DNA from 2 places in the Streptomyces sp. NPDC107575 genome. Region 2 is predicted to be linked to the other one. Evidence: riboswitches for the same ligand, from Rfam matches in the RefSeq annotation. Region 2 holds a riboswitch; the other holds the start of a gene.

Region 1 (20,429 bases), on a different contig from region 2:
ATCGGCGTCGACCTGAAGGTCTTCGTGTACGACTGCCCGGACGACGACGGCGTGCGGCACACCGGCGTCGTCTGCAACCCCGTCCTGCGCGAGCTGCCCGCCGAGCAGCGGCGCCTCGACGACTCGAACGAGGGCTGCCTGTCCGTGCCGACGGCGTACGCCGAACTGGCGCGCCCCGACTACGCGGTGGTCGACGGCCGGGACGAGAAGGGCAACGCGATCACGGTGCGCGGCACCGGCTACTTCGCGCGCTGCCTGCAGCACGAGACCGACCACCTGTACGGGTACCTGTACATCGACCGGCTGTCGAAGCGGGAGCGCAAGGGCGCGTTGAAGCAGATGGAGGAGGGGACGCCGCGCTACCCGGTGGTCCCCAACTCCTGAGCAAACCCCCTTCCCCCACGGGGGAGTTGAGGCGTCACGCGGCGTCCGGTACGGAAGTGACCTCCGTCCGGGCGCCGTTCGCATGTGCGGGCGGGGGCCCAGTACCCGGTCGCGTACCGCCCGAATCCGGTCATGGCGCGTGAAGAATCGGGAAGTGTGGGGTAGTGAGGGAAGCAAATCCGTTCCCACAGCGGTCAGTTATGGTGCTGAATAGAAAGCGCGGGGTTACACGACGGCGCGCGACCGGCACAGCGGGAGGCGCGCGCCGCAGGCCACAGAGAGGGGTTACTACGTGCCTGCTTTCTCACATACGTCGGTTCCGGCGGCTGTGGCGCTTCCGGTGATCGAGGGTGGGTTTCCTCGCCGGCTGCACCCGTATTGGCCGAAGCTCCAGGGAAGGACCAGGTCCTGGCTCCTGGAAATGGGGGTCATGCCGCCGGACAAGGTGGCCAAGTATGCCGACGATCTCTGCTATTCGGACCTCGTCGCGGGCTACTACATCGGTGCGCCGGACGAACTGCTCGCGACGATCAGCGACTACAGCGCGTGGTTCTTCGCCTGGGACGACCGGCACGACCGCGACGTGATCCACGGCCGCGCGGACAACTGGCGGCGGCTCGTCGCCCAGCTGCACGCGGCGACCGAGGCGCCCGAACTCCATCTGGACCATGGGGATCCGCTGGTCGCGGGCTTCGCCGACTGCCTCCAGCGGTTCTACGGCTCGCTGAGCCGCAGCTGGAACGTGCGGTTCGCCCGGCACTTCCACCCGGTGATCGACGCGTACGACCAGGAGTTCAGGAACCGGACGACGGGAACCGTGCCCGCCGTCGACGCGTACATAGAGTTGCGCCGGCAGACCTTCGCGCACTGGATTTGGATAGACCTGCTCGAGGCGACGGCGCAGTACGAACTCCCGGCGTGGGTGCGGAAAACCCCGGCGTTCATGCGTGCGGCACTTGCCGTGCAGGATTTCTCGGCCTGGTACAACGACCTGTGTTCGCTCCCCAAGGAACTCGCGGGAAACGAATTCCACAACCTCGGGATAAGCCTCATCGAACACGAGGGTCTTTCCGTGACTGAAGCCGCCGCGGAAGTGCGGAGCCGGGTACTCGGATGTGTCGACGATTTCCTGGAGGCGGAAGTCGAGGTCGAGAACATCGCGAACGGCGTCGAGGTGCTCGGAGAGAAAGGGAAAGACCTCTCCGTGGCCATGAGGTCATGTCTGGAGAACATGCGGAACTGGTTCAGTTCCGTCTACTGGTTCCACCACGAATCGGGCCGCTATCAGGTCGACGACTGGGAGGACCGCAGCAATCCGCCGTACGTGAGCGACGAGCCGGTCGGCGCCGCCGGGCCCGGCGGCGCTCGCGTCCCGAGGCAGGCCCCCCACCGGATCCCCGACGGGGTCCCCGAACAGGCAGGTGAGTGCGCATGACCGTGGAATCCACGTTGCCGCCCCCGGCGCCCGGCCAGGCGGGAGCGTCGCTGCCGCCGCTCGCGCCCGGCGGTGCGCCGCTGCTCGGCCACGCTCCACAGATGCTCCGCGACCCGCTGGCCTTCCTGACCCGGCTGCGGGACGGCGGCGACGTGGTCCGGCTGCGGCTCGGCCCGAAGACGGTCTTCGCGGTCTGCGACCCCGTGCTGGTCGAGAAGCTCCTGAAGAGCCCGGACTTCCTCATAGGCGGCGCGATGTGGGACGCGCTCGAGGTGCTGCTCGGCGAGGGCGTGGCGAGCAGCAACGGGCAGAAGCACCGGCGCCAGCGCCGCGCCATCCAGCCCGCGTTCCGTGCCGAGCGGATGGCCGACTACGCCACGCTGATGGCGGAGGAGGCGCAGGCGACGGCCGACCGCTGGCAGGACGGGCAGACCGTCGACATCAACGCCGAGATGTTCCGCCTCGCGGCCCGGATCACGGCCCGCGCCATGCTGCACATCGACGCGGAGGACGACCGCTCGGACCGCCTCGGCGAGACGATGGGCACGGTCTTCGCCGGCATGTACCGGCGGATGATCCTGTCCTTCGGGCCGCTGTACCGGCTGCCCCTTCCCGCCAATCGGCGTTTCGAGCGCGCGATGGCCGAATTGCACCGCATGGTCGACGAGATCATCGTCGAGCGAAGGGCTCAGGCGGCCGAGGGAATCGACACCGGGGACCTTCTCGCGGCATTGCTCGACGCGCACGACGACGACGGCGAAGCGGTCACCGACCAAGAGATCCACGATCAGGTTCTGGCCCTCCTGTTGGCCGGGGGCGAGAATGTCTCCAAGACGCTGGCATGGACGCTCGGACTGCTCGCCGAACACCCCGACCACGAAAGCCGGTTGTACCAAGAGGTTGAATCGGCTACCGGTGGTGCCAGGCAGGTGGCTTTCGGTGACATCGGGAAACTCGCATATATGCGGAATCTCCTTACCGAGTCGATGCGCATTCGCCCCAGCGTGTGGATATTCACGCGCATTTCGGCGGCCGATACGACGCTCGGTGGCTATCGCATTCCGGCCGGTACGGACATCGTCTACAGCCCGTACGCGATGCAGCACGACCCGCGCTCGTTCGACGACGTGGACGTCTTCGACCCCGACCGCTGGCTGCCGGAGCGTGTCACGGACGTGGCGAACGTGGCGCACCAGCCGTTCGGCACCGGCAACCGCAAGTGCCCGGGCGACCACTTCAGCATGGTCGAACTCTCCCTGATCCTGGGCACGTTGGTGTCCAAGTGGCGGTTCGAGCAGGTCCCCGAGACGGAGGCGGTGGCGAAGCTGGGGATCACCATCGGGCCCAAGAACGGGAACCTGCGGGTGCGGGCCCGCGGCTGAACCGCCGTGTCCTAGGACGCGAGCCGCACCCGGAAGGTCCTTCTGAAGGCGTTGGGCGTCGTGCCCAGCGCCTTCATGAACTGGTGGCGCATCGCCGCCGCGGTGCCGAATCCGGCGCGCGCGGCGATCGCGTCCACCGTCTCGTCCGTGCGCTCCAGCAACTCCTGGGCGAACAGCACCCGTTGGCGCAGCAGCCAGCGGTACGGCGTCGTCCCGGTCTCCTGCTGGAAGCGCCGGGCGAAGGTGCGCGGGGACATGTGGGCCCGCGCCGCGAGCTCCTCCACGGTGGCCGGCTCGTCCAGGTGCCGCTCCATCCAGGACAGCACCTCGCCCACGGTGTCGCAGCGCGTCGCGGGCAGTGGGCGCTCCACGAACTGGGCCTGCCCGCCGTCCCGGTGCGGCGGTACGACCATGCGGCGGGCGATCGCGTTCGCGACCTCGGCGCCGTGCTCGGTCCGCACGATGTGCAGGCAGGCGTCGATGCCCGCGGCCGTCCCGGCGGAGGTGATGACCTGCCCCTCGTCGACGTACAGCACGTCCGGGTCGACGCGGGTGCGCGGGAACTGGATCGCCAGCTCGCGCTCGTACCGCCAGTGCACCGCGCACCGCCGCCCGTCGAGCAGCCCCGCGGCGCCGAGCACGAAGACGCCCGAGCACACGCTGAGGACGCGCGCGCCCCGGTCGACGGCCCGCCGCAGGGCGTCGAGCAGCTCGGGCGGATAGCCGTCCCGCGGCCGGTCGGCGGCGGGCACGGCGATGAGGTCCGCCTCCTCCAGGCGTTCGAGCCCGTACGGGGTGGAGACGGTCATGCCCGGCACATGGGTGCCGAGCGTCGGACCCGCGGCGGAGGCCACCGCGAAGTCGTACACGGGAAGCCCGGCCTCGCTCCGGTCGAGGCCGAACACCTCGCACACGACGCCGAGTTCGAAGGGATGCACGCCGTCGAGCAGCACGGCGGCCACGTTCTTCAGCATGTCTGCCAGTGTGCCGCAGACATGGCAGTAATTCGAGGGTCGGTGTCAGTCCTGCCACTGCCGCGCGCCGCCGAACCGGCGGACAGTGGAGGACATGACCACAGCACTGAACTACCTCGCCGTCCTCTTCGTCTTCCTCCTCCTGGCGACCCCGTCCCTGTACGGCATGGCCCACGACCGCCGCATCGACCGGCAGCTCCGCGAGGCCAGCCGGGCCGCCGAACGCCCGTCGGGCCGCGCGGAGTTCACCGAGGCGGCCTAGAAGTCCTCGTCGAACCCGACCGAGCCCTCGACCGCCACCTGGTACGCCGAGGGGCGGCGCTCGAAGAAGTTGGTCAGTTCCTGGACGCCCTGGAGCTCCATGAAGGAGAACGGGTTCTCCGAGCCGTAGACCGGCGGGAAGCCGAGGCGCTGGAGGCGCTGGTCGGCGACGCACTCCAGGTACTGGCGCATCGAGTCGGTGTTCATGCCCGGCAGGCCCTCGCCGCACAGGTCGCGCCCGAACTGCAGCTCCGCGTCGACCGCCTCCCGCAGCATGTCGGTGACCTGCTGCTGGAGCGCGTCGTCGAAGAGTTCCGGCTCCTCCTTGCGGACGGTGTCGACGACGTCGAAGGCGAAGCTCATGTGCATCGTCTCGTCGCGGAACACCCAGTTGGTGCCGGTCGCGAGGCCGTGCAGCAGGCCGCGGCTGCGGAACCAGTAGACGTAGGCGAACGCCCCGTAGAAGAACAGGCCCTCGATGCACGCCGCGAAGCAGATGAGGTTGAGGAGGAAGCGGCGGCGGTCCGCCTGGGACTCCAGGCGGTCCATCTCCTCGACCGAGTCCATCCACTTGAAGCAGAACTGGGCCTTCTCGCGGATGGACGGGATGTTCTCCACCGCGTCGAACGCCGCCGCCCGGTCCTCCGGGTCGGGGAGGTAGGTGTCGAGCAGCGTCAAGTAGAACTGGACGTGCACGGCCTCCTCGAAGAGCTGGCGCGAGAGGTAGAGGCGCGCCTCGGGGGAGTTGATGTGCTTGTAGAGGGTGAGGACGAGGTTGTTCGCCACGATCGAGTCGCCCGTCGCGAAGAACGCGACAAGCCGGCCGATCATGTGCTGCTCGCCCGGCGACAGCTTCGCGAGGTCGGCGACGTCCGAGTGGAGGTCGACCTCCTCCACCGTCCACGTGTTCTTGATCGCGTCGCGGTAGCGCTCGTAGAAGTCCGGGTAGCGCATGGGGCGCAGGGTCAGTTCGAAGCCCGGGTCGAGCAGGTTCTTGTCCGAAGAAGGAGTGGTCATTACTGGCAGGCCTCGCAGGACTCGGGGTTTTCCAGGGAGCAGGCGACCGCGTCCGGGTCCGGGGTCGCGGTCTGCGCGGGGACGGTGCTGTTGCCCGCCGCCCGCGCGATGCGCGTCGCCGGGCGCGAGCGCAGGTAGTACGTCGTCTTCAGGCCCGACTTCCAGGCGTACGCGTACATCGAGGAGAGCTTGCCGATGGTCGGCGTCTCCATGAAGAGGTTCAGGGACTGCGCCTGGTCGAGGAACGGGGTGCGCGCCGCCGCCATGTCGATGAGGCCGCGCTGCGGGATCTCCCACGCCGTGCGGTACAGGGCGCGGACCTCGTCGGGGATCCAGGTGAAGCCCTGCACCGAGCCGTTGGACTCGCGCAGCGCCTCGCGGGTCTGGGCGTCCCACACGCCGAGCTTCTTCAGCTCGTCGATCAGATAGCCGTTGATCTGGAGGAACTCGCCGGACAGCGTCTCGCGCTTGAACAGGTTGGAGACCTGCGGCTCGATGCACTCGTAGACGCCGGCGATGGAGGCGATCGTGGCCGTCGGCGCGATGGCGAGGAGCAGGGAGTTGCGCATGCCGACATCGGCGATGCGTTCCCGCAGCGCCGCCCAGCGCTCCGGCCACGTCAGCTGTACGTCGTAGTGGTCGGGGTGCAGCACGCCGCGCGCGGTACGGGTCTTCTCCCAGGCGGGGAGCGGCCCGTTGCGCTCGGCGAGGTCGGCGGAGGCCTCGTACGCGGCGAGCATGATGCGCTCCTGGATCCGCGTGGACAGGGCCCGCGCCTCCGCCGAGTCGAACGGCATGCGCAGCTTGAAGAAGACGTCCTGGAGGCCCATCGCGCCCAGGCCCACCGGGCGCCAGCGGGCGTTGGAGCGGCCCGCCTGGTCGGTCGGGTAGAAGTTGATGTCGACGACGCGGTCGAGGAAGGTGACGGCCGTGCGGACGGTCTCGTCGAGGCGCTTCCAGTCGATGTCGCCCTCGACCACGAAGGAACCGAGGTTGACCGAGCCCAGGTTGCAGACGGCCGTCTCCCCGTCGTCCGTCACCTCCAGGATCTCCGTGCAGAGGTTCGAGGAGTGGACCGTGTGGCCGGGCTCCGCCGTCTGGTTGGCGGTGCGGTTGGCGGCGTCCTTGAAGGTCAGCCAGCCGTTGCCGGTCTGCGCGAGGGTGCGCATCATGCGGCCGTACAGATCGCGGGCCGGGATGGTCCGCTGGGCCTTCCCGTCGGCCTCGGCCTTGCGGTACGCGGCGTCGAACTCCGCGCCCCACAGGTCGACCAGCTCGGGGACGTCGGCCGGGGAGAACAGGGACCACGGCTCGTCCGCGTTCACGCGGCGCATGAACTCGTCGGGGATCCAGTGCGCGAGGTTCAGGTTGTGGGTGCGGCGCGCGTCCTCACCGGTGTTGTCGCGCAGCTCCAGGAACTCCTCGATGTCGGAGTGCCAGGTCTCCAGGTAGACCGCGGCGGCACCCTTGCGGCGCCCGCCCTGGTTCACGGCGGCGACCGACGCGTCGAGCGTCTTGAGGAACGGCACGATGCCGTTGGAGTGCCCGTTCGTGCCGCGGATCAGCGAACCGCGGCTGCGGATACGGGAGTACGAGAGGCCGATGCCGCCCGCGTGCTTCGAGAGGCGGGCGACCTGGTGGTACCGGTCGTAGATCGAGTCGAGCTCGTCCAGCGGGGAGTCGAGGAGGTAGCAGCTCGACATCTGGGGGTGCCGGGTGCCGGAGTTGAAGAGCGTGGGGGAGGAGGGCAGATAGTCGAGGCGGCTCATCAGGCCGTAGAGCGCGGCCACCTCGTCGAGCGCCCGGACGCTGTCGTCCTCCGCGAGCCCCGCCGCCACGCGCAGCATGAAGTGCTGCGGGGTCTCGATGACGTGCCGGGTGATCGGGTGGCGCAGCAGGTAGCGGCTGTGCAGGGTGCGCAGGCCGAAGTAGCCGAAGCGGTCGTCGCCCGCGGTGTCGATCAGCGCGTCGAGGCGCGCCGCGTGCACCCGTACGAACTCGGCCGTGCGGTCCGCGATCAGGCCTTCGCGGTGGCCGACGGCGACCGATCCGGTGAAGGACGTGACGCCCTGTGAGGCGGCCTCGGCGGCGATGGAGCGGGTGAGCAGCCGGGCGGCGAGCCGGGAGTAGGCCGGGTCCTCGGAGATCAGCCCGGCCGCGGCCTCGGTGGCGAGATCGCGCAGCTCGGCCTCGTCGGCCCGCGCCGAGCGTCCCCGCAGGGCGGCAGCCGCGATTCTGCCGGGGTCGGCGTCGGGGAGGTCGGCGGTCAGCTCGGTCAGGGTGCGCAGCAGGGCTGCACCCGGGCCGTCCTCGGGGGTGGCTGAGACCGGTTCGGCGGGCGCGATGGTCACGTGGAGGCTCTCCCTCGCTCGGCTCGGGGCCTGCGGGGAGGAGGTGGCAGCGCGGGCGCGCACGGGGCGGGCCCTCGTCCACCGGCCCTTTCCGCGAGGCCCGGACGTCGTCGACGCCCGGGCCGGGCGGCTCGGGCGTACCGTCGACAGGTCATCGGACTCACGCGGGCGTTTTTGTACGCCTACGCACACCGTTGCGGGACAGTTCCGGATTCGCACCGGATTCCCCTGCGGCGACAGCGAGAGCGAGCATACATGTTGTGCCGGGCTTTCGCTTCAGCCCCATATGTTGTGTCGGCGTGCTCCTGGGGTCGGACCGGCTAGAGCTTCAACTCGTACGCCCGCAGCGTCACTTCCGGGATCGGGGACCAGTCGCGGTCCGGGATCCGGGTGAAGCCGAGGCGTTCGTAGAGGCGGTGCGAGGCGGTCGCGAGCGGCTGCGTGCACAGCACCAGCGCCGTCTTGCCGGCGGCGCGCGCCCGGTCGACCACGGCCCGCACGAGCGCCTCGCCGACGCCCTTGCCGCGCGCCTCGACGTCGACCGCGAGCATCCGGAACTCGGCCTCGCCGGCGCGGGAGACCTCCGCGTACGGGTGGTCGTGCGCGGGGACGTAGGTGACGCCGCCGAGGACCCGGCCGTCCGGCCCCTCGGCGACGAGGACCTCGGCCTGCCGCGCGCGTTTCTCGACGTCGCGCAGTTCGGCGGCGTACCAGTCGTCCTCGCCGAACGCGAGGAGGCCGCTGCCCAGGTAGGCGCGGGCACTCAACTCGCCGAGCACGGCGTACTCATCGGGGCGCACTGTTCTGATCACGACGCCATGGTTACGCGACCCGCGGCCGTGGTCGCAACGGTTTCCGGAAAAAGCTTCGGGCCCCTCCGAGTCGGAGGGGCCCGAAGCGTTCAGCTGTACGTGCCTAGTGGCCCGACGCCTCCGCGCCGACCTTCGGCAGGTCGACCTGGACGCCCTTGTCGCCCGCGTCGGCCGTGTAGTCCTCGGGCGCCGTCTCGTCGACGCCGTCCGGGGCCTTGAACGCCTTGAGGACGAAGGTCAGGACGACGGTGACGACGACGTTGAGGACGAACGCCGTCATGCCGATGTAGCCGATCTGGCCGATGCCGGGGATCTCCGCCGACGAGCCGCCGAAGTGCTTCTGCGTCGGCGACGCGACACCGTACGCGGCGAGCGTGCCGTACACCATGCCGACCGCCCAGCCGGCGAGCAGCGCCCAGCGGTGGAACCAGCGCGTGAACAGGCCGCCGACCAGGGCAGGGAAGGTCTGCAGGATCCAGATGCCGCCGAGCAGCTGGAAGTTGATCGCGACGGTCTTGTCCATGGTCAGGACGAAGGCCAGCGCGCCCACCTTCACGAGCAGCGAGACCAGCTTGGAGACCTTGGTCTCCTGCGCGGCCGTCGCGTCCGGCTTGATGAAGTCCTTGTAGATGTTGCGCGTGAAGAGGTTCGCCGCGGCGATGGACATGATGGCCGCGGGGACCAGCGCGCCGATGCCGATGGCGGCGAACGCGACGCCCGTGAACCAGTCGGGGAACATGTCCTCGAACAGCTGCGGAATCGCCAACTGCCCGTTCTGCACCTTGATCCCGGCCGCGATGGCCATGAAGCCGAGCAGCGCGAGCAGGCCCAGCATCAGCGAGTAGAGCGGCAGGATCGTGGTGTTGCGGCGGATCACGTTGCGGCTCTTGGAGGACAGGGTCGCCGTGATCGAGTGCGGGTACATGAACAGCGCGAGGGCGGAGCCGAGCGCGAGCGTCGCGTACGTCCATGTGCCCGATGAGCCCGGCGCGAGCCCGGCGACCGGTTTGCCCGCCGCCTCGTTCGCGGCGTCGAACTTGTCGCCCGCCGCCGAGAAGATGTGCTCGAAGCCGCCCAGCTTGATGGGGATGTAGATGATGGCGACCGCGATCACCAGGTAGATCAGCCCGTCCTTGACGAACGCGATCAGCGCGGGCGCCCGCAGGCCGGACGAGTACGTGTACGCGGCCAGCACGCCGAAGGCGAGCAGCAGCGGCAGGTCCTTGATGAACCAGTTGGTGTTCTCGCCGCCGCCGACGCCCATTACGTCCAGGACGGCCTGGATGCCGACCAGTTGGAGCGCGATGTACGGCATCGTGGCGAGGATGCCGGTGATCGCGACCGCGAGCGAGAGGCCCTTGGAGCCGAAGCGCCCGCGTACGAAGTCCGAGGTCGTCACGTACCCGTGCTTGTGCGAGACCGACCACAGGCGCGGCAGGAACGTGAAGATCAGCGGGTACACGAGGATCGTGTACGGCACCGCGAAGAAGCCGGAGGCGCCGGCCGCGTAGATCGCCGCGGGGACGGCGACGAAGGTGTACGCGGTGTAGAGGTCGCCGCCGAGCAGGAACCAGGTGATCCAGGTGCCGAACGAGCGGCCGCCGAGGCCCCATTCGTCGAGGCTGGCCTCGTTCTCGGCCTTCCGCCAGCGCGCGGCGAGGAAGCCCATGACCGTGACGGCCACGAAGAAGAAGATGAAGACGGTGAGCGCGACACCGTTGACGCCGCCGTTCACGCGCCTGCCCCTTCCGAAGTGGCCGAAGTGGCCTTACGGGCGCGCTGATCGCGCTGCCACAGCTTGTACGCGATCATCGTGAGCGCGGTCGAGACGAGCACCCAGAGCATCTGGTACCAGTAGAAGAACGGGATGCCGATGAAGGTCGGTTCGACCTTGGCGTACGAGCTGACCCAGAGCATCGCGACGAACGGTGCGACCAGACAGAGTGCAATGATCACGCGTACCGGCGTGACCACCGGTTGTTTCACTTCAGGCGCATCGGACATTTCGCGGTTCCGTCCCCTCGCTGATCAGAGATCCCACTTATCTCATGTTTAACGTGCGGGAAATCTAGGCGAGAGTCTTGATCTATGGAACCCCCGTCCGGATAACGGACGTACTCGCAGGCCCGCTCAGCAGCAGCGGAACCCCTGTCGCGGATCCGATTCCTGGCGGTCCGTCCGCATGCGCTCGAACTCGCGCCGGGACGGTACGGGCGCACCGGGGTGGGTCTCCCCGACGTGCGCCACGTACCGCTCGTAGGCACTCTCGTCCGTCAACTCCCGGACGAACCAGCGGACATACCTAGCCACCCGTAGCACTGCCGACGCCGGCATCGCGCGCCTCCGCCTTCTCCTTCTGCGTGGGGACGAGCCCGGCCGGTGCCACCAGCGTGGACTCGACGTACGGCGCCTCGCTCAGCTTCGACGACTGCGGGTTCCGTACGTGCTTCACGCATACCCGCAGCGCGTCGAGAACCACCACGACGATCAGGAGCGCGAGCGCCGCCGAAAGGACGCCGTCCACCGTGGAGTTGGTGACCACGGTGTGCATGTCGTCCATGGACTTGGCGGGCGGCAGGATCTTGCCCGCGTCGATGGCGTCCTGGTAGTTCGAGCGCTGCTGGAAGAAGCCGACGCGCGGGTCGGACGAGAACACCTTCTGCCAGCTGGCGGTCAGCGTCACGACGGTGTCCCAGATCAGCGGAACCCCGGTGATCCAGGCCCACTTGAGCCGCCCGGACTTCACGAGCAGCGTCGTGCAGACGGCGAGGGCGACCGCGGCGAGCAGCTGGTTGGAGATGCCGAAGATCGGGAAGAGCTGGTTGATCCCGCCGAGCGGCTCGTGCACGCCGACCCACAGGAAGTAGCCCCACAGGCCGACGACGACGGCGCTGGTGAGCAGTAGGCCCGGCTTCCAGCTGATGTTCCGGAACGGCTTGTAGACGTTGCCGAGCATGTCCTGGAGCATGAAGCGGCCCACGCGGGTGCCCGCGTCGAGCGCGGTCAGGATGAACAGCGCCTCGAACATGATCGCGAAGTGGTACCAGAAGGAGCGCAGCCCGCCCCCGGTCACCTGCGAGAAGATCTCCGAGACGCCGACGGCGAGCGTGGGCGCGCCGCCCGTACGGGACAGCAGGCTCGACTCCTCGACGTTCTTCGCGGCCTGCGCGAGCTCGGCGGGGGAGATCGAGTACCCGAAGTTCGCGACGGCCTGGGACGCGGACTGCACGCTGTCGCCGATGACGCCGGCGGGCGCGTTCATCGCGAAGTACAGGCCGGGGTCGATGATCGACGCGGCGACCAGCGCCATCACGGCGACGGACGACTCCATCAGCATGGAGCCGTAGCCGATCATCCGGACCTGCGTCTCCTTCTGGATCATCTTCGGCGTCGTGCCGGAGGAGATCAGCGCGTGGAATCCGGAGAGCGCGCCGCACGCGATGGTGATGAAGACGAAGGGGAACAGCGAGCCCGCGAAGACCGGGCCGTCGCCGCGCGAGGCGAAGTCGGTGACCGCGTCCATCTTCATGGTCGGCAGCGCGACGACGACGCCGATGGCGAGCAGCCCGATGGTGCCCAGCTTCATGAACGTCGACAGGTAGTCGCGCGGCGCGAGCAGCATCCACACCGGCAGGACCGAGGCCACGAAGCCGTAGATCACCATCCAGATGACGAGCGTGGACGGCGCGAGGGTGAACGTGTCGGCCCAGGAGGACTCGGCGACCCAGCGGCCCGCGACGAGCGCGATCAGCAGCAGCGCGACGCCGATCAGCGAGACCTCGGACACCCGTCCGGGCCGCAGTACGCGCAGATAGAAGCCCATGAGCAGGGCGATCGGGATGGTCATCGCGATGGAGAAGGTGCCCCACGGCGACTCGGCCAGCGCGTTCACCACGACCAGGGCGAGCACCCCGAGCAGGATGATCATGATGGCGAAGGCGGCGACCAGCGCGGCGGCCCCGCCGAACGGGCCGATCTCCTCGCGCGCCATCTGCCCGAGCGAACGCCCGTCGCGCCGCGTCGAGAAGAACAGCACGACCATGTCCTGCACCGCGCCCGCGAAGATCACGCCGACGATGATCCAGATGGTGCCCGGCAGATACCCCATCTGCGCCGCGAGCACGGGCCCGACCAGCGGGCCCGCCCCCGCGATGGCCGCGAAGTGGTGCCCGAGGAGCACGCGCCGGTCGGTGGGGTGGAAGTCCATGCCGTTGTTGAGCCGCTCGGCGGGCGTGGCCCGCTTCGCGTCGACCTTCAGGACCTTGTTCGCGATGAACTTCGCGTAGAAGCGGTAGGCGATGGCGTACGACCCGAGGGCGGCGGCCACCATCCACGCGGCGGAGACCTCCTCGCCGCGGGAGAGCGCGAGTACGGACCAGCCGGCCGCGCCCACTAGGGCGACCACGGTCCACAGGATGATGGTTCCAGGAGAAGCGGTACGCACCGGTCTGTCCTCCCCGTCCATGCGACGACGGGAGGACCGTAAGCCAGAGGGTGTGACCTGCGCTACACCGCGTGCGGGAAAGCGTCTACTCCGTTACCGGGCACGGCAGTTGAGCTAGTCGGTGGGCCGCTTCAGGCGCGCGACGAACTTGTACCGGTCGCCGCGGTACACCGAGCGCACCCACTCCACCGGCTGGCCCGAACCGTCGATCGAGTGGCGGGAGAGCATCAGCATCGGCAGGCCCACGTCCGTGCCGAGCAGGCCCGCCTCGCGCGGGGTGGCCAGCGAGGTCTCGATGGTCTCCTCGGCCTCGGCGAGGTGCACGTCGTAGACCTCGGCGAGCGCCGTGTAGAGGGAGGTGTACTTGGCGAGGCTGCGGCGCAGCGCCGGGAAGCGCTTCGCCGACAGGTGCGTGGTCTCGATCGCCATCGGCTCCCCGCTCGCGAGGCGCAGCCGCTCGATGCGCAGGACGCGGCCGCCCGCGGCGATGTCGAGGAGTTGGGCGAGCGTCTCGTCGGCGGTGACGTAGCCGATGTCGAGCAGCTGCGAGGTCGGCTCGAGGCCCTGGGCCCGCATGTCCTCGGTGTACGAGGTGAGTTGGAGCGCCTGGGAGACCTTGGGCTTGGCGACGAAGGTGCCCTTGCCCTGGATCCGCTCGAGCCGGCCCTCGACGACGAGCTCCTGGAGCGCCTGGCGGACGGTGGTGCGGGAGGTGTCGAACTCGGAGGCGAGCGTGCGCTCGGGCGGGACGGGGGTGCCGGGCGGCAGCGTCTCCGTCATGTCGAGCAGGTGCTTCTTGAGGCGGTAGTACTTGGGCACGCGTGCGGTGCGGACGGGTGCCCCGCTCTCGTTCTCCGCACTGCTGACGTCGGTGCTCATGCTCCGCCTTCCCGGCTCCGGTGCCGATGCGACCATTCGTCCCCGTCGGCCACGGCTCACATCGTGGCACGGCTCGCTCGGAGGAACTCCCTTTGAGCCTTCTCGCACGCACCGTGATCCCTTCTTATACCGCCCGGTGACCATCTGGTCTAGTCCACCCGCCGGAGTTGCTCGAGGGGCCCAACGGCCGTGCCCCGTCTGGCGGGTGTCGTTCCGATAACGGACGCGGAGACCTTTCTCGGCCACCCTTGACAGCCCTATTGGTCTGGGCCAAGCTCCCCGTACTGGTCTACACCATTAGTGATCAGGTCCCAGTCCCATCAGCCGGATCCGCGTACGCAGACGTGTGCTCGCCGTATGTCATCGCTGTGGGTGGGGGGTTGCAGGCATCCCTGAGGAGGGTGACATGAAGCGCAAGCTCATAGCGGCCGTTGGTGTCGCGGCCATGATGTCCGCGGTCGCGGCGTGCGGGGGCGACGGCGGCAGCGACGCCGGCAAGGCCCCGAAGGACCGCACCGGCGCCGTCACGGTCTGGCTGATGGTGGACGCGCAGAGCACCTGGCCCGGCCTGGTCAAGGACGTCAACGCGCAGTTCAAGAAGAAGTACCCGAAGGTCAAGGTCAACGTCTCGTACCAGCAGTGGGCGGACAAGGCCAAGAAGCTCGACACCGCCCTGGGCGGCGACAAGTTCCCCGATGTCGTCGAGCTCGGCAACACCGAGACCATGCAGTACATCCTCAACGGGGCGCTCGCCGAGATCGACCCGAAGAAGTACGACAACAGCGACACCTGGATCAAGGGCCTCAAGGACACCTGTTCCTTCGAGGGCAAGATGTACTGCGTCCCGTACTACTCCAGCGCGCGCGTCGCCATCTACAACAAGGACCTGCTGAAGTCGGCCACCGGCTCCGCCGAGCTGCCCACCGACGAGACGGCCTTCCTCAAGGCGATGGACAAGGAGACGGCGAAGCAGGGCGCGAAGGACAAGCGCTTCTCCTCGCTCTACCTGCCGGGCCGCTACTGGTACGCCGCCATGTCCTACGTCCAGGCGTACGGCGGTCAGATCGCCACGTACGACGACGGCACCAAGAAGTGGAAGGGCGCCCTCTCCGACGCCAAGTCGCAGGAGGGCATCCAGCACTTCATCGACCTGGTGAAGAAGTACAACAAGGGCGACATCACCAAGGACGAGCAGGACCACGCCAACGTCATGGCCAACGAGAAGGCCGGCGTCCTGTACGGCAACGGCTGGGAGGCCGGCTCCGTCGTCGACGGCAAGGCCAACGGCAACCCGAAGCTGAAGGACAAGATCGCCGTCGCCTCCATGCCCGGCCCGAACGGCAAGACCCTGCCGTCCTTCGTCGGCGGCTCCGACCTCGCCGTCACCCAGAAGTCGAAGAACGCGGACCTCGCCCAGGACTGGATCTCCATGTTCACGAGCGAGAAGTCCCAGGACGTCCTCACCTCCAAGAACGTGCTGCCGAGCAACACCAAGCAGCTGCAGCCGCTGAAGGAGAAGAAGGAGACCGAGGCGGCGGCGAACGCGGTGGAGAGCGCCTGGTTCACGCCGATCGCCCCGGGCTGGACCGCGATCGAGAAGGAGGAGGTCCTGAAGAACATGCTGCTCGACATCCTCAAGGGCAAGTCCGTCGCCTCGGCCACCAAGGCGGCCGACGCGAAGATCGACGAGCTGATCAACAAGGAGTCCTGAGCCTTCGGGCTCCGGAGCGAGGGGCGGGGCCGGCACCGACCGGCCCCGCCGTTCCACCCTCTTCTCCGTTTCGCAGAGAACGAGAAAGGTCAGCCACGTGACTGCCGCCGACACCAAGGCCGCCGGGCCACCGCCCCTCGCGGCGGGCACCCCGGAAGGGGACGTGCTCACCAAGGGCATCAAGGGCCCCCGTGGCCCCGGCCGCCCCCCGCGGAAGAAGGGGGCGTCGCTCCCTTACCTCCTGATCCTGCCGGCGATCGTCGCGCTGGCCGCTGTCTATGCGTACCCCCTGGTCAAGACCGTGATCATGTCCTTCCAGGACATGGGGCGCCGCGAACTGTGGACGGGGGACAGCCCGCCGTGGGTCGGCTTCGACCAGTTCACCAACATCCTCGGCGATGCCGAGTTCTGGCAGGTCACCGTCCGCACGGTGGTCTTCATGGTGGTCTGCGTCGCGCTCACCATGGCGATCGGCCTGCTGATCTCGCTGCTGATGATGCGCCTGTCGGCCTGGGTGCGCCTCACGCTCACCACGGCGCTGATCGCCGCCTGGTCGATGCCGCTGCTCGTCGCCTCGTCGATCTTCCGCTGGCTCGCCGACTCCGACTACGGCCTGATCAACACGCTCATCGCCAAGGTCGCGGGCGACGACTGGCTCGGCCACAACTGGTTCCTCGACCCGCTGCAGGGCTTCTCGGTCATCGCCGCGCTCGTCATCTGGGGCGCCGTCCCGTTCGTCGTGATCACCCTGTACGCGGCCCTCACCCAGGTCCCCGCGGAGCTGGAGGAGGCCGCCCAGCTCGACGGCGCCACCGCCTTCGGCGTCTTCCGCTTCGTCACCTGGCCGGTCATCAAGCCCGTCTTCATCATGGTCACCACGCTCTCGGTGATCTGGGACTTCAACGTCTTCGGGCAGATCTGGCTGCTGCGCGGCAACAAGCCCGAACCCGACTACGAGACCCTCGGTCTCTACTCCTTCTCCAAGGCGTTCACCTCGACGTCCTTCAGCCAGGGCACCGCGATCGCCCTGATCACCGTGCTGCTGCTCTCCGGGGTGGCCGTGTACTACCTGCGCCAGCTCATGAAGACAGGAGAGGTCGAATGAGCGCCTCCACCGCACCGGTCAAGGAGGGGCTGCGCCCCGACCTGCGCCCCGACCGCAAGAAGACCAGGCTCGGCTACAACGTCCTCGGGCTCGTCATCGCCGTCGTGATGGCCTTCCCGGTCTACTGGCTGATCATCTCGGCCCTGCGCCCCAACCACGAGATCCGGTCCTACGACCAGACGCTGTGGCCCTCGTCGATCACCTTCGACAACTTCGCCCGCGCCGTGAAGCAGCCGAACTTCGGCACCGCGATCCAGTCCAGCCTCGTCATCTCGATCACCGCCGTCGTCGGCGGCATGGTCATCGCGACCCTCGCGGCGCTCGCCATCGGCCGCTTCCGCTTCACCGGCCGGCGCGCGCTGCTCATGGCGCTGATCCTGGTCCAGATGCTGCCGCCGACCGCGATGCTCATCCCCATCTACACCCAGCTCAACGCGATGGGCGGACTCAACGAGTACTGGGGCGTCATCGTCGTCTACCTCGTCTCCACGCTGCCCTTCGCCACGGTGATGATCCGCGGCTTCGTGGTCAACATCCCCGTGGAGCTGGAGGAGTCGGCGATGGTCGACGGCTGTACGCGCATGGCCGCGTTCCGCCGCGTCGTCTTCCCGCTGCTCGCCCCCGGCCTCGCCGCCTCCTCGATCTTCGCCCTCGTCAACGCGTGGAACGAGTACCTGTTCGCGTACATCCTGATGAACGAGGACTCGAAGTACACCCTTAACGTGTGGCTGATGACGTTCACGACCGAACGAGGCACCGACTACGGCGCGTTGATGGCCGCGTCCACGATGATCGCTCTGCCGGTGGTGATCTTCTTCATGTTCATCCAGAAGAAGATGGCCACGGGACTCACATCCGGCGCCGTGAAGGGATAACGCACCCCGATGACAAACCGGTCGACATTGACACGTGGAACCGACACTCTGACGCGCGACGCCCTGACCGTCCTGCAGCCCGGCTTCACCGGCACATCGGCGCCCGACTGGCTGCTGCGCCGGCTCGGCGAGGGCCTCGCGTCGGTCGGGCTGTTCGGACGCAATATCGCGACGGCCGAACAACTGGCCGCTCTCACCGCCCAATTGCGCTCCGAGCGCGACGACGTCCTGGTCGCCATCGACGAGGAGGGCGGCGACGTCACCCGCCTCGAGGTCCGCACCGGCTCGTCCTTCCCGGGCAACCACGCGCTCGGCGCGGTCGACGACCCGGGGCTCACCCGCGCCGTGGCCGCCGAGCTCGGCCGCCGGCTCGCCGAATGCGGGGTCAACCTCAACTGGGCGCCCTCCGCCGACGTCAACGCCAACCCGGACAACCCGGTGATCGGCGTACGTTCCTTCGGCGCGGACACCGCCCTCGTGGCCCGGCACACCGCCGCGTACGTCGAGGGCCTGCAGTCCGCCGGCGTCGCCGCCTGCGCGAAGCACTTCCCGGGACACGGGGACACGGCGGTCGACTCGCACCACGACGTGCCGCGCATCGACGTCGGCCTGGACGTGCTGCACGGCCGTGACCTCGCCCCGTTCCGCGCGGCCATCGCGGCGGGCTCGCGGGCCGTGATGAGCGCGCACATCCTGGTGCCCGCGCTCGACCCGGAGTACCCGGCAACGTTGTCGCGCCGCATCCTCACGGGCCTGCTGCGCGAGGAGTTCGGCTATGACGGCCTGATCGTCACGGACGGCATGGAGATGCAGGCCATCTCCGCGACGTACGGCATCGAGCGCGGCAGCGTCCTCGCCATCGCCGCGGGCGCCGACGCGATCTGCGTGGGCGGCGGGCTCGCCGACGACGACACGGTGCTGCGGCTGCGCGACGCCCTGGTGGGCGCGGTGCGCTCCGGCGAGCTGCCGGAGGAACGGCTCGCGGACGCGGCGGCGCGGGTCCGCGCGCTGTCGAAGTGGGCGACGGCGTCGGCCCGCACCGGGACCCGGGAGGGCAACCCCGAGGTGGGGCTCGACGCGGCGCGCCGCGCGGTCACGGTGACGCGCGGGGGGAACGTGGCGCCGGTCTCGGGACCCGTGCACGTCGCCGCCTTCACGCCCGTCGCCAACATCGCGGTCGGCGACGAGACCCCCTGGGGCGTCGCCGCCGAGCTCGAACGCCTGCTGCCCGGCACCACCACCGGCTCCTACACCGGCCCCGACGCGGGGTCCGCCGCCCTGGCCGCCGCGGGGGAGCGGCGTGTGGTGGCGGTGGTCCGCGACGAGCACCGGCACCCGTGGATGGCCCGGGCCCTGGACGACCTGCTGGCGGCCCGCCCGGACACCGTCGTCGTGGAGATGGGCGTCCCCCAGGCCCCGCCACGCGGCGCGCTGCACATCGCGACGCACGGGGCGGCGCGGGTCTGCGGAATCGCTGCCGCTGGGGTGATCGTCGGCGGTTGAGGCCGTCCATGGCCAGGCCTCGGGGCTCTGCCCCGGCCCCCGCTGCTCAATCGCCGCAGGGGCTTGAAAATACGGTGCCGGTCACCCCCGAACAGGGGCGACCGGCACCGTCGCGTGGTCCTGGTGGGCCTACAGCCCCTGCCACTCCGGCTTGTTGGCGTACGTGTGCCGGAAGTAGTCCGCCAGCTTCAGCTTCGACGCCGCCGCCTCGTCGACCACGACGGTCGCGTGCGGGTGCAGCTGCAGCGCGGAGGCCGGCACCACGGAGGCGACCGGGCCCTCGACGGTCGCGGCCACCGCGTCCGCCTTGCCCTCACCGGTGGCGAGCAGCACCAGGTGCCGCGCCTCCAGGATCGTCCCGATGCCCTGCGTGATCACATGCCGCGGCACCTGGCTCAGGTCCCCGTCGAAGAACCGCGCGTTGTCCGTGATCGTCTGCTCGGTCAGCGTCTTGATCCGGGTCCGCGAGGCGAGCGAGGAACACGGCTCGTTGAACCCGATGTGCCCGTCCGTGCCGATCCCGAGCAGCTGCAGGTCCACGCCCCCGGCCTCGACGAGCGCCCGGTCGTACGCCTCGCAGGCGGCCTGCACGTCGGCGGCGCTGCCGTCGGGACCCATGAACGCCGCCTCGCTCAGCCCGAGCGGCTCGACGACCTGCCGCAGCACCGTCGCCCGGTACGACTCGGGGTGCCCGGTCGGCAGCCCCACGTACTCGTCGAGCTGGGCGATCCGTGCCTTCGACGCGTCGACCGCGCCGGCGTCCACCTGGGCCGCCAAGGCCTCGTAGATGGGCAGCGGGGTCGAGCCGGTGGCCACACCGAGCAGTGCGTCGGGCTTGCGCCGCAGCAGCTGGGCCATGGCCTCGGCGATCAGCTCGCCACCTGCCTTGGCGTCCGGAACGATCACAACTTCCACGCTGGGCCTGCCGTTCTGGTCAGAGGAGACGGGATGACATGTGGTATAGACCAATCTAACAGAGCGCGACCCCGCCGGTCAGGCCCTTCACCACACCTCTTCGTCCATGCTCGGCGCTGCGCCGGAGCCCGGCACCTCGAGCGCCCGGTAGGCGGCGCGGGCACGGTGCGGCCACAGTGGAAGGTGCCAGGGGCCCTCGATTCCGGCCCGGCCCCCGTCGCCCCACCGGAGGTGCCCGTATGACCGCCACTCCGCCCGTCCCGGAGCGCCCCGGCCGGATCATGACGCGGGAGATGCACGAGCAGCCCGACGTGCTGCGCCGCCTCCTCGCCGACGGCGCCCCGCGCATCCAGGACGTGGCCCGCCGGGTCGCCGACCGCG
Region 2 (8,335 bases):
CGATGCCGATCCGGGCCAGGGAGTGGGCCGGTGAGCCGGGGGCGAAGTCCTGCGCGGCCTGGCGGTCCAGCTCGTCCCCGTGCTCCAGGAGCGCGAGCTGCGTGGCCATGCGGAAGGCGCGCTGGCCCGGGCGCAGCCGCGTCGACAAGTGCAAGGTTCGCGTCGCCGTGTCGTAGTGGTGCAGGCGGTCCCCGGACTCTGTGCCGAGGTGCACTCCGTGCTGCGTCAGGCGGGCCGCCAAGGCGCTCAGCACCTCACCCGGCCGGATACCGATGACGGCGGCGAGGCCCTCCGCCGCGACGTCGATCTCATGCAGGTAGTTCTGGCGCCGGTAGAAGTAGTCGCGGATCTCCTCGTGCGCGGAGCGCGGTTCTTCGAGTCCGGCTCCGCGCTCGCCGCTCGACCCGACGAGTTCGGCAAGGCGCTGGTTGCGGCGGCCGAGGTCCACCAGGACCCGCGCGACCGCGGGCATCCGGGAGGCGAGTTCGCCCAGGTCCGTCGGGGAGACGCGCGCCCCGTCGATCTCGGCCGCCAGCGCCTCGCGCAGGTCGGCCACCAGACGGCTGGTGTCCCGCTCGGAGAAGAAGCCGGGGTCGAGGCCGAACACCTCGGTCAGGCGCAGCAGCACCTGCACGGTGAGGGGCCGCGAGTCGTGCTCCATCTGGTTCAGGTAGCTGGGCGAGATGCCGAGCGAGCGGGCCAGCTCGGCCTGACTCGTGCCGCGCTCCTCGCGCAGCCTGCGCAACCGGGCGCCCGCGTACGTCTTCCCCATGGATCCGCCTCTCCTCCCCTTCAGGGACGGCCAAGCGTACGCCGCCGAGCGCCGTACGCACCCTTTGCAAAGTTGGCAACCTGGCTCCCGAAGATTCGCAGAAGTTGGCACCGATCCACACTTGTTGGCACTCAGTGCCAGTGCCAGAGTTCCAGTGCGGCCCACCGGAATCCCGACGGACGCAGCCCGGAAACCGGGGCACGATTCACGCCCTGACGTCGGAGATCCCGGCACCGAGCGCATCCGCGTCGGCAGGATTGCTCAGCTTGGCCCACAACGGGACAGGTGGGCCGCACACCAGCAGTGAGACACACAGTGCCATACATCGGGTCATGCGCTTCACAGTGCTGACCGAATTCGCAGATGAACGACCGAGGAGACGGTGACCTTCATGGCAACCGATACGTTGACGCAGGCAGCCGAGGAACTCGCCCGCCGCTGGGCCACCGACCCGCGCTGGAAGGGCATCGAGCGCACCTACAGCGCGGCGGACGTCGTCCGCCTCTCCGGGAGCGTCCGCGAGGAGCAGACCCTGGCCCGGCGCGGCGCCGAGCGGCTGTGGCGCCAGCTGCACGAGAACGACTACATCCACTCCCTCGGCGCGCTGACCGGCGGCCAGGCCGTCCAGCAGGTCAAGGCCGGGCTGCAGGCCATCTACCTGTCGGGCTGGCAGGTCGCCGCCGACGCCAACCTCGCCGGCCACACCTACCCCGACCAGTCCCTGTACCCGGCCAACTCCGTGCCCCAGGTGGTCCGCCGGATCAACAACGCACTGCTGCGCGCCGACCAGATCGCCACCAGCGAGGGCGACGACTCCACCGACTGGCTCGCCCCGATCGTCGCCGACGCCGAGGCCGGATTCGGCGGGCCGCTCAACGCCTTCGAGCTGACCAAGGCGATGATCGCGGCGGGTGCCGCCGGCATCCACTACGAGGACCAGCTCGCCTCCGAGAAGAAGTGCGGCCACCTCGGCGGCAAGGTCCTCGTCCCCACCTCCCAGCACATCCGCACCCTCAACGCGGCCCGTCTCGCGGCCGACATCGCCGACGTGCCCACACTGATCGTCGCCCGCACGGACGCCCTCGCAGCGAACCTGCTGACCAGCGACGTCGACGAGCGCGACGCCGAGTTCGTCACCGGCGAGCGCACAGCCGAGGGCTTCTACCGCGTCCGCAACGGCATGGCCCCCGTCATCGCCCGCGGCCTCGCCTACGCCCCGTACGCCGACCTCATCTGGGTGGAGACCGGCACCCCGGACCTGGCGCAGGCCCGCGAGTTCGCCGAGGCCATCCACGCCGAGCACCCTGACCAGATGCTCGCCTACAACTGCTCGCCGTCCTTCAACTGGAAGGCGGTTCTGGACGACGACCAGATCGCCAAGTTCCAACGGGAACTGGGCGCCATGGGCTACCGCTTCCAGTTCATCACCCTGGCCGGCTTCCACTCGCTCAACCACGGCATGTTCGACCTGGCGCGCGGCTATGCCGAGCACGGCATGACCGCCTACGTCGACCTGCAGGAGCGGGAGTTCGCCGCCCAGGAGCACGGCTTCACCGCGGTGAAGCACCAGCGCGAGGTCGGCACCGGCTACTTCGACCAGGTCTCGACGGCGATCAACCCGGCCTCCTCCACCACTGCCCTGACCGGGTCCACGGAGGCCGAGCAGTTCCACTAGGACGTGGCGGGCGGTGCGCCTCACCGGGTCTCCTCGTCACCCGGTGAGCGCCCTCACCCGGCGATCCGCTCCATCCTGCCCATGTCGCGCAGCAGCGGCAGACGGTGCGCGACGACGGGGCGCGCCTGAGTCCCGCCCCGCCCGTCGGTCCAGCACAGGGCGCACGGTTCCTCGCGCAACTCCCGCACCAGCGTCTCTTCCGGTTCCTCGCCCGGCTCGGGCCGTACACGTCCAGCCGCCCGCTTGCTCACCACGAGCTTTCCGTTTTCGACGACGGCCGCCGCGACGGCCTTCATGACTGTGTGATCCAGCCCCGCACTGTGCAACCCGCTCCTCCCACTCCTCGTACCTTCGCCTCCCTCCCTCAGGAGATCCGATGTCCCCGCAGCTCATCACCAGGCCGGTTCAGGTCCTCGCCGCTCCAGGCGACCGCCACGACGAGATCCTCACTCCCGCCGCGCTCGACTTCATCGGTACGCTCGCCCGCGCCTTCGCCTCGGACCGCGAGCGCCTGCTCAAGGAGCGTCGGCGCCGGGCGTTGCGGCTCGCCGAGGGATACCCGCTCGACTTCTCGATGGTGACGCGGCGGATCCGTGAGGACGCGGACTGGCGGGTCGCGCCCCCGGCCCCCGGTCTCGCCGACCGGCGCGTGGAGATCACGGGGCCGCCCGAGCGCCGGATGACCGTCAACGCGCTCAACTCCGGAGCGAGGGTCTGGCTCGCCGACTTCGAGGACGCCACGGCACCGACCTGGGACAACGTGATCGGCGGGCAGCTCAACCTGCTGGACGCGATCGAGCGGCGCATCGACTTCACCACCGAGGCGGGCAAGGACTACCGTCTTGCCACCGATCGGCCCCTGGCGACGATCGTGGTCCGCCCCCGCGGCTGGCACCTCGACGAGGAGCACCTGGAGGTCGACGGCCGCCCCGTGCCGGCCGCGCTCGTCGACTTCGGCCTGTACTTCTTCCACTGCGCGCAGCGGCAGATCGATGCCGGACACGGCCCGTACTTCTACCTGCCCAAGCTGGAGAACCGCGAGGAGGCGCGGCTGTGGAACGACATCTTCGTCCTCGCCCAGGACCTCCTCGGCATCCCGCACGGCACGGTCCGGGCCACGGTCCTCATCGAGACGATCACCGCGGCGTTCGAGATGGAGGAGATGCTGTACGAACTGCGCGAGCACAGCGCCGGGCTGAACGCGGGACGCTGGGACTACCTCTTCAGCGTCATCAAGACCTTCGGCCACCGGACCGACTTCCTGCTGCCGGACCGCGCCCGGGCCACCATGACCGCCCCTTTCATGCGGGCGTACACCGAACTCCTCGTCCACACCTGCCACAAGCGCGGCGCCCACGCCATCGGCGGAATGGCGGCCCAGGTGCCGAGCAAGGATCCCGAGGCCAACGAGGCCGCGTGGGCGAAGGTCCGCCTGGACAAGGAGCGCGAGGCCGAGGACGGCTTCGACGGATCCTGGGTCGCCCACCCGGCGCTGGTTCCGCTGTGCCGGGAGGTCTTCGACGGCGTGCTCGGTGACGAGCCGCACCAGCTGAGCCGCACCCGCGAGGACGTGGAGGTGACACCCTCGCAGCTGCTCGCGGTCCGCAAGGTCAGCGGCCCCCCGACGTCCCACGGGGTGTGCACCAACATCTCGGTCGCGGTCCGCTACTTCGCCGCCTGGCTGCGCGGACAGGGCGCGGTCGCCCTGGACGGTCTCATGGAGGACGCCGCGACCGCCGAGATCGCCCGCGTCCAGGTCTGGCAGTGGCTGCGTCATCGGCAGGTCGACCGGGAGACGGTGCTCGCTCTCCTCGAAGAGGAACTCGCCGCTCTCGTGGCCGAGTTCCCCCGCTCTCCCGTCGACGAGATCCGTGCACTCTTCGAGCGCACCGCGCTCGCCACCGAACTCCCCCTCTTCTTCACGCCCGACGCCTACACGCGCCACCTCGTCCGGACCACGGAGCGGCAGTCATGACCATCGACGTGAACCGTGTGGGAGTCGTCGGGGGCGGCCAGATGGGAGCGGGCATCGCCGAGGTCTGCGCCCGGGCCGGCATCGACACGATCGTGTGCGAGGCCGACGGCACAGCGGTACAGCGCACCCGCGACCGCATCACGGCCTCGCTCGGCAGGGCGGTCGACCGGGGCAGGTGCACAGCCGCGCAGGCGCAGGGCGCACTCGGCCGGATGACGTTCACCGGGGAATTGGACGATCTTGCCGACCGGCAGCTCGTCGTCGAGGCGATCGTCGAGAACACCGACGCCAAGACGGAGCTGTTCGCCGCTCTCGACAAGATCGTCGAGGATCCGGCCGCCGTGCTCGCCACCAACACCTCCTCGATCCCCGTCATGCGCCTCGGCATGGCGACCGGGCGCGCCGACCGCGTCGTCGGACTGCACTTCTTCAATCCGGTGCCGGCCCTGCCCCTGGTCGAGGTCGTCACGTCGCTGCACACCTCGGCCGGGACCGCCGCACTGGTGGAGCACTTCGCCGCGGGGACACTCGGCAAGACCGTGGTGCGCTCCCGTGACCGCGCCGGGTTCGTCGTCAACGCGCTGCTCGTCCCGTACCTCCTGTCGGCGATCCGCATGACGGAGTCCGGCTTCGCGACACCGGCCGACGTCGACCACGGCATGGAGCTCGGCTGCGCACACCCCATGGGACCGCTGCGACTCGCCGACCTGATCGGGCTCGACACGGTCGCCGCGATCGCCGAATCGCTCTACGAGGAGTTCAAGGAGCCGCTGTACGCACCGCCGCCACTGCTCCAACGCATGGTGGAGGCAGGCCTGTTGGGGCGGAAGGCCGGGCGGGGCTTCCATGTCTACGGGCAGGTGGCCACCGAGAACCACCGGGGCTGAGGGGCCCGGGTACCGCCGTCGGAATGAGGGACGGCGGCGGTTGAGCCCGTGGGGCGTGGGCCGGCGCACGACGCCGGTCCGCGCCCCACGGGCTTTCGGCCGTCCAGCTCTCAGGTGGCCCATCTCACCATCCGGAATCCGGACCATCCGGCCACTCTCCGCCACCGGCCCGTAGGGTGAGCGCTGCAGCTGGTTCGCCCCGTCCGCCAGGCGGGATGCGTCGCAAGAGGGAACCCGATGGGAATCCGGGACTGCCCCGCAGCGGTGAGTGGGAACGACCGCCGTCATACGCACTGGGTCCGACAGACAGGGCCTGGGAAGCGACGGCCAGTAGATGTCCTCCCCAACGGGAGGACGCGCCCGCGAGTCCGAAGACCTGCCATCTGCCCGTGCGCGTACGACGCGTGCGCGGACATCCCGGTGACCTCGAGGGCGGGTCGGCGTACATATCCGGCGAACGACCGCGCCCTTGCCGCGCGAGGTCGTACCGCCGTTTCTGTCGCTCCTTCGCGCGTTCGGGTCTTCGGGATCCCAGGGATACGTCTCTCGAAGGAGAACTCCGTGACCACCAGGACCGCAGCCGCGGCAGCACGGGCCACCGTGTACGGCTACCCGCGTCAGGGCCAGAACCGGGAGCTGAAGAAGGCGATCGAGGGGTACTGGAAGGGCCGCGTCACCGCCGACGCGCTGCGTACCACCGCCGCCGAACTGCGCCGCACCAACCGTCGGGAACTGGCGGCGGCCGGCATCGACGAGGTCCCCACCGGTGACTTCTCGTACTACGACCACGTCCTCGACACCACCGTCATGGTCGGTGCGATCCCGGGGCGCCACCGGGCCGCCGTCGCGGCCGACGCCCTGGACGGGTACTTCGCGATGGCCCGCGGCACCCAGGATGTGGCGCCGCTGGAGATGACCAAGTGGTTCGACACCAACTACCACTACCTGGTGCCCGAGTTGGGACCGGACACGGTGTTCACCGCCGACTCCACCAAGCAGGTCGCCGAGCTGAAGGAGGCCCTCGCCGAGAGCCTCACCGCCCGACCGGTTCTGGTGGGCCCGGTCACGTACCTGCTCCTTTCGAAGCCGGCGCCGGGCGTCGCCGCGGACTTCGACCCGCTGACGCTGCTGGATCGGCTGCTGCCCGTGTACGCCGAGGTCCTCGCGGACCTGCGTGCCGCCGGTGCCGAGTGGGTGCAGCTCGACGAGCCCGCCCTGGTCCAGGACCGTACCGCGGCCGAGCTCAACGCCGCCGAGCGCGCCTACCGCGAGCTCGGTACCGCGACCGACCGGCCGAAGCTCCTTGTGGCCTCCTACTTCGACCGGCTCGGCGACGCCCTGCCGGTCCTCGCCAAGGCGCCGGTCGACGGGCTCGCCCTCGACTTCACCGATGCCGCGGCCGCCAACCTCGGCGCGCTCGCCGCAGTCGGCGGCCTGTCCGGCAAGCGGCTGGTCGCCGGTGTCGTCAACGGGCGCAACATCTGGGTCAACGACCTGGAGAAGTCCCTCGCCACACTCGGCACCCTCCTCGGCCTCGCCGACCGCGTCGACGTCGCCGCATCCTGCTCTCTGCTGCACGTCCCGCTGGACGCCGCCCTGGAGAAGGACGTCGACCCGCAGATCCTGCGCTGGCTGGCCTTCGCCCGCCAGAAGACCGCCGAGATCGTCGCCCTCTCCAAGGGCCTGGCCCAGGGTACGGACGCGATCACCGCCGAGCTGGCGGTCAACCGGGCCGCGCTGTCCTCCCGCGCCACGTCGCCGATCACCCGCGACCCGGCGGTGCGCGCCCGTGCCGCCGCCGTCACGGAGTCCGACACCCGTCGCGCCCAGGCGTACCCGGAGCGGGCGGCGGCCCAACGCGCCCACCTGGGCCTTCCGCTGCTGCCGACCACGACCATCGGCTCGTTCCCGCAGACGACCGAACTGCGCACCGCCCGGGCCGACCTGCGCACCGGCCACATCGACACGGCCGGCTACGAGGAGCGCATCAAGAACGAGATCCGCGACGTCATCTCCTTCCAGGAGAAGACCGGGATCGACGTCCTCGTGCACGGCGAGCCCGAGCGCAACGACATGGTGCAGTACTTCGCCGAACAGCTGACCGGCTACCTGGCCACGCAGCACGGATGGGTGCAGTCCTACGGCACCCGCTACGTCCGCCCGCCGGTCCTCGCCGGCGACATCTCCCGCCCCGCACCGATGACGGTGCGCTGGACCTCGTACGCGCAGTCGCTGTCGGACCGGCCCGTCAAGGGCATGCTCACCGGCCCGGTCACCATGCTCGCGTGGTCCTTCGTCCGCGACGACCAGCCGCTCGGCGACACGGCACGCCAGGTCGCCCTCGCCCTGCGCGACGAGGTGGGCGACCTTGAGGCGAACGGCACTTCGATCGTCCAGGTCGACGAGCCGGCCCTGCGCGAGACCCTGCCGCTGCGCGCCGCCGACCACGCCGCGTACCTGGAGTGGGCGACCGAGGCGTTCCGGCTGTCGACGGCGGGGGTGCGGCCGGAGACGCAGATCCACACGCACATGTGCTACGCCGAGTTCGGCGACATCGTCCAGGCCATCGACGATCTCGACGCCGATGTCATCAGCCTGGAGGCCGCCCGCTCGCACATGCAGGTCGCCCGCGAACTGGCCGAGCACGGCTACCCGCGCGAGGCGGGTCCCGGCGTCTACGACATCCACTCCCCCCGCATCCCGAATGCCGAGGAGGTATCCATCCTGCTGCGTACGGGACTTGAGGCCATTCCCGCCGAGCGGCTGTGGGTCAACCCGGACTGCGGCCTGAAGACCCGCGGCTGGCCCGAGACCCGCGCCTCCCTGGAAAACCTGGTGTCCGCCGCACGCACCGTGCGAGCGGACCTCGACCCGGCCTGACGCATCGCGGTGGGGGTGCCGGCCGCGCGGAGCGCCGGCGCCCCCACCGCTGCACCCGAGCGCTTTTTCACGAAGCAGGGGGACAGTCGTGAAGCAAGAGCCGACGACCGTAGTCGTCAACGGAAAACCCATGATCGCCGTACCGG

The links. A riboswitch is a leader RNA that binds a small molecule or an ion and turns the genes downstream of it on or off. The one in region 2 is predicted to bind cobalamin.
Region 1: another riboswitch for cobalamin. It lies ahead of ACZ7L4_RS23890 (ribonucleoside-diphosphate reductase subunit alpha); the one in region 2 lies ahead of metE (5-methyltetrahydropteroyltriglutamate--homocysteine S-methyltransferase).

Annotation. Positions count from the first base shown of each region.
Region 1 covers NZ_JBVKBG010000004.1:915,600-936,028, forward strand. Annotated here, with positions in the region: gene def (peptide deformylase) at 1-384, shown strand, start outside; gene ACZ7L4_RS23865 (terpene synthase family protein) at 677-1,819, shown strand; gene ACZ7L4_RS23870 (cytochrome P450) at 1,816-3,201, shown strand; gene ACZ7L4_RS23875 (helix-turn-helix domain-containing protein) at 3,213-4,175, opposite strand; gene ACZ7L4_RS23880 (hypothetical protein) at 4,270-4,437, shown strand; gene ACZ7L4_RS23885 (ribonucleotide-diphosphate reductase subunit beta) at 4,434-5,453, opposite strand; gene ACZ7L4_RS23890 (ribonucleoside-diphosphate reductase subunit alpha) at 5,453-7,804, opposite strand; cobalamin riboswitch at 7,933-8,063, opposite strand; gene ACZ7L4_RS23895 (GNAT family N-acetyltransferase) at 8,125-8,616, opposite strand; gene mctP (monocarboxylate uptake permease MctP) at 8,720-10,351, opposite strand; gene ACZ7L4_RS23905 (DUF3311 domain-containing protein) at 10,348-10,620, opposite strand; gene ACZ7L4_RS23910 (YbdD/YjiX family protein) at 10,747-10,950, opposite strand; gene ACZ7L4_RS23915 (carbon starvation CstA family protein) at 10,919-13,060, opposite strand; gene ACZ7L4_RS23920 (GntR family transcriptional regulator) at 13,175-13,939, opposite strand; gene ACZ7L4_RS23925 (sugar ABC transporter substrate-binding protein) at 14,346-15,650, shown strand; gene ACZ7L4_RS23930 (carbohydrate ABC transporter permease) at 15,748-16,755, shown strand; gene ACZ7L4_RS23935 (carbohydrate ABC transporter permease) at 16,752-17,630, shown strand; gene ACZ7L4_RS23940 (glycoside hydrolase family 3 protein) at 17,640-19,133, shown strand; gene nagB (glucosamine-6-phosphate deaminase) at 19,263-20,048, opposite strand; gene ACZ7L4_RS23950 (SIS domain-containing protein) at 20,288-20,429, shown strand, end outside.
Region 2 covers NZ_JBVKBG010000002.1:1,323,034-1,331,368, reverse strand. Annotated here, with positions in the region: gene ACZ7L4_RS12660 (short-chain fatty acyl-CoA regulator family protein) at 1-772, opposite strand, end outside; gene aceA (isocitrate lyase) at 1,164-2,447, shown strand; gene ACZ7L4_RS12650 (hypothetical protein) at 2,501-2,743, opposite strand; gene aceB (malate synthase A) at 2,824-4,422, shown strand; gene ACZ7L4_RS12640 (3-hydroxybutyryl-CoA dehydrogenase) at 4,419-5,309, shown strand; cobalamin riboswitch at 5,483-5,707, shown strand; gene metE (5-methyltetrahydropteroyltriglutamate--homocysteine S-methyltransferase) at 5,871-8,189, shown strand; gene ACZ7L4_RS12630 (hypothetical protein) at 8,278-8,335, shown strand, end outside.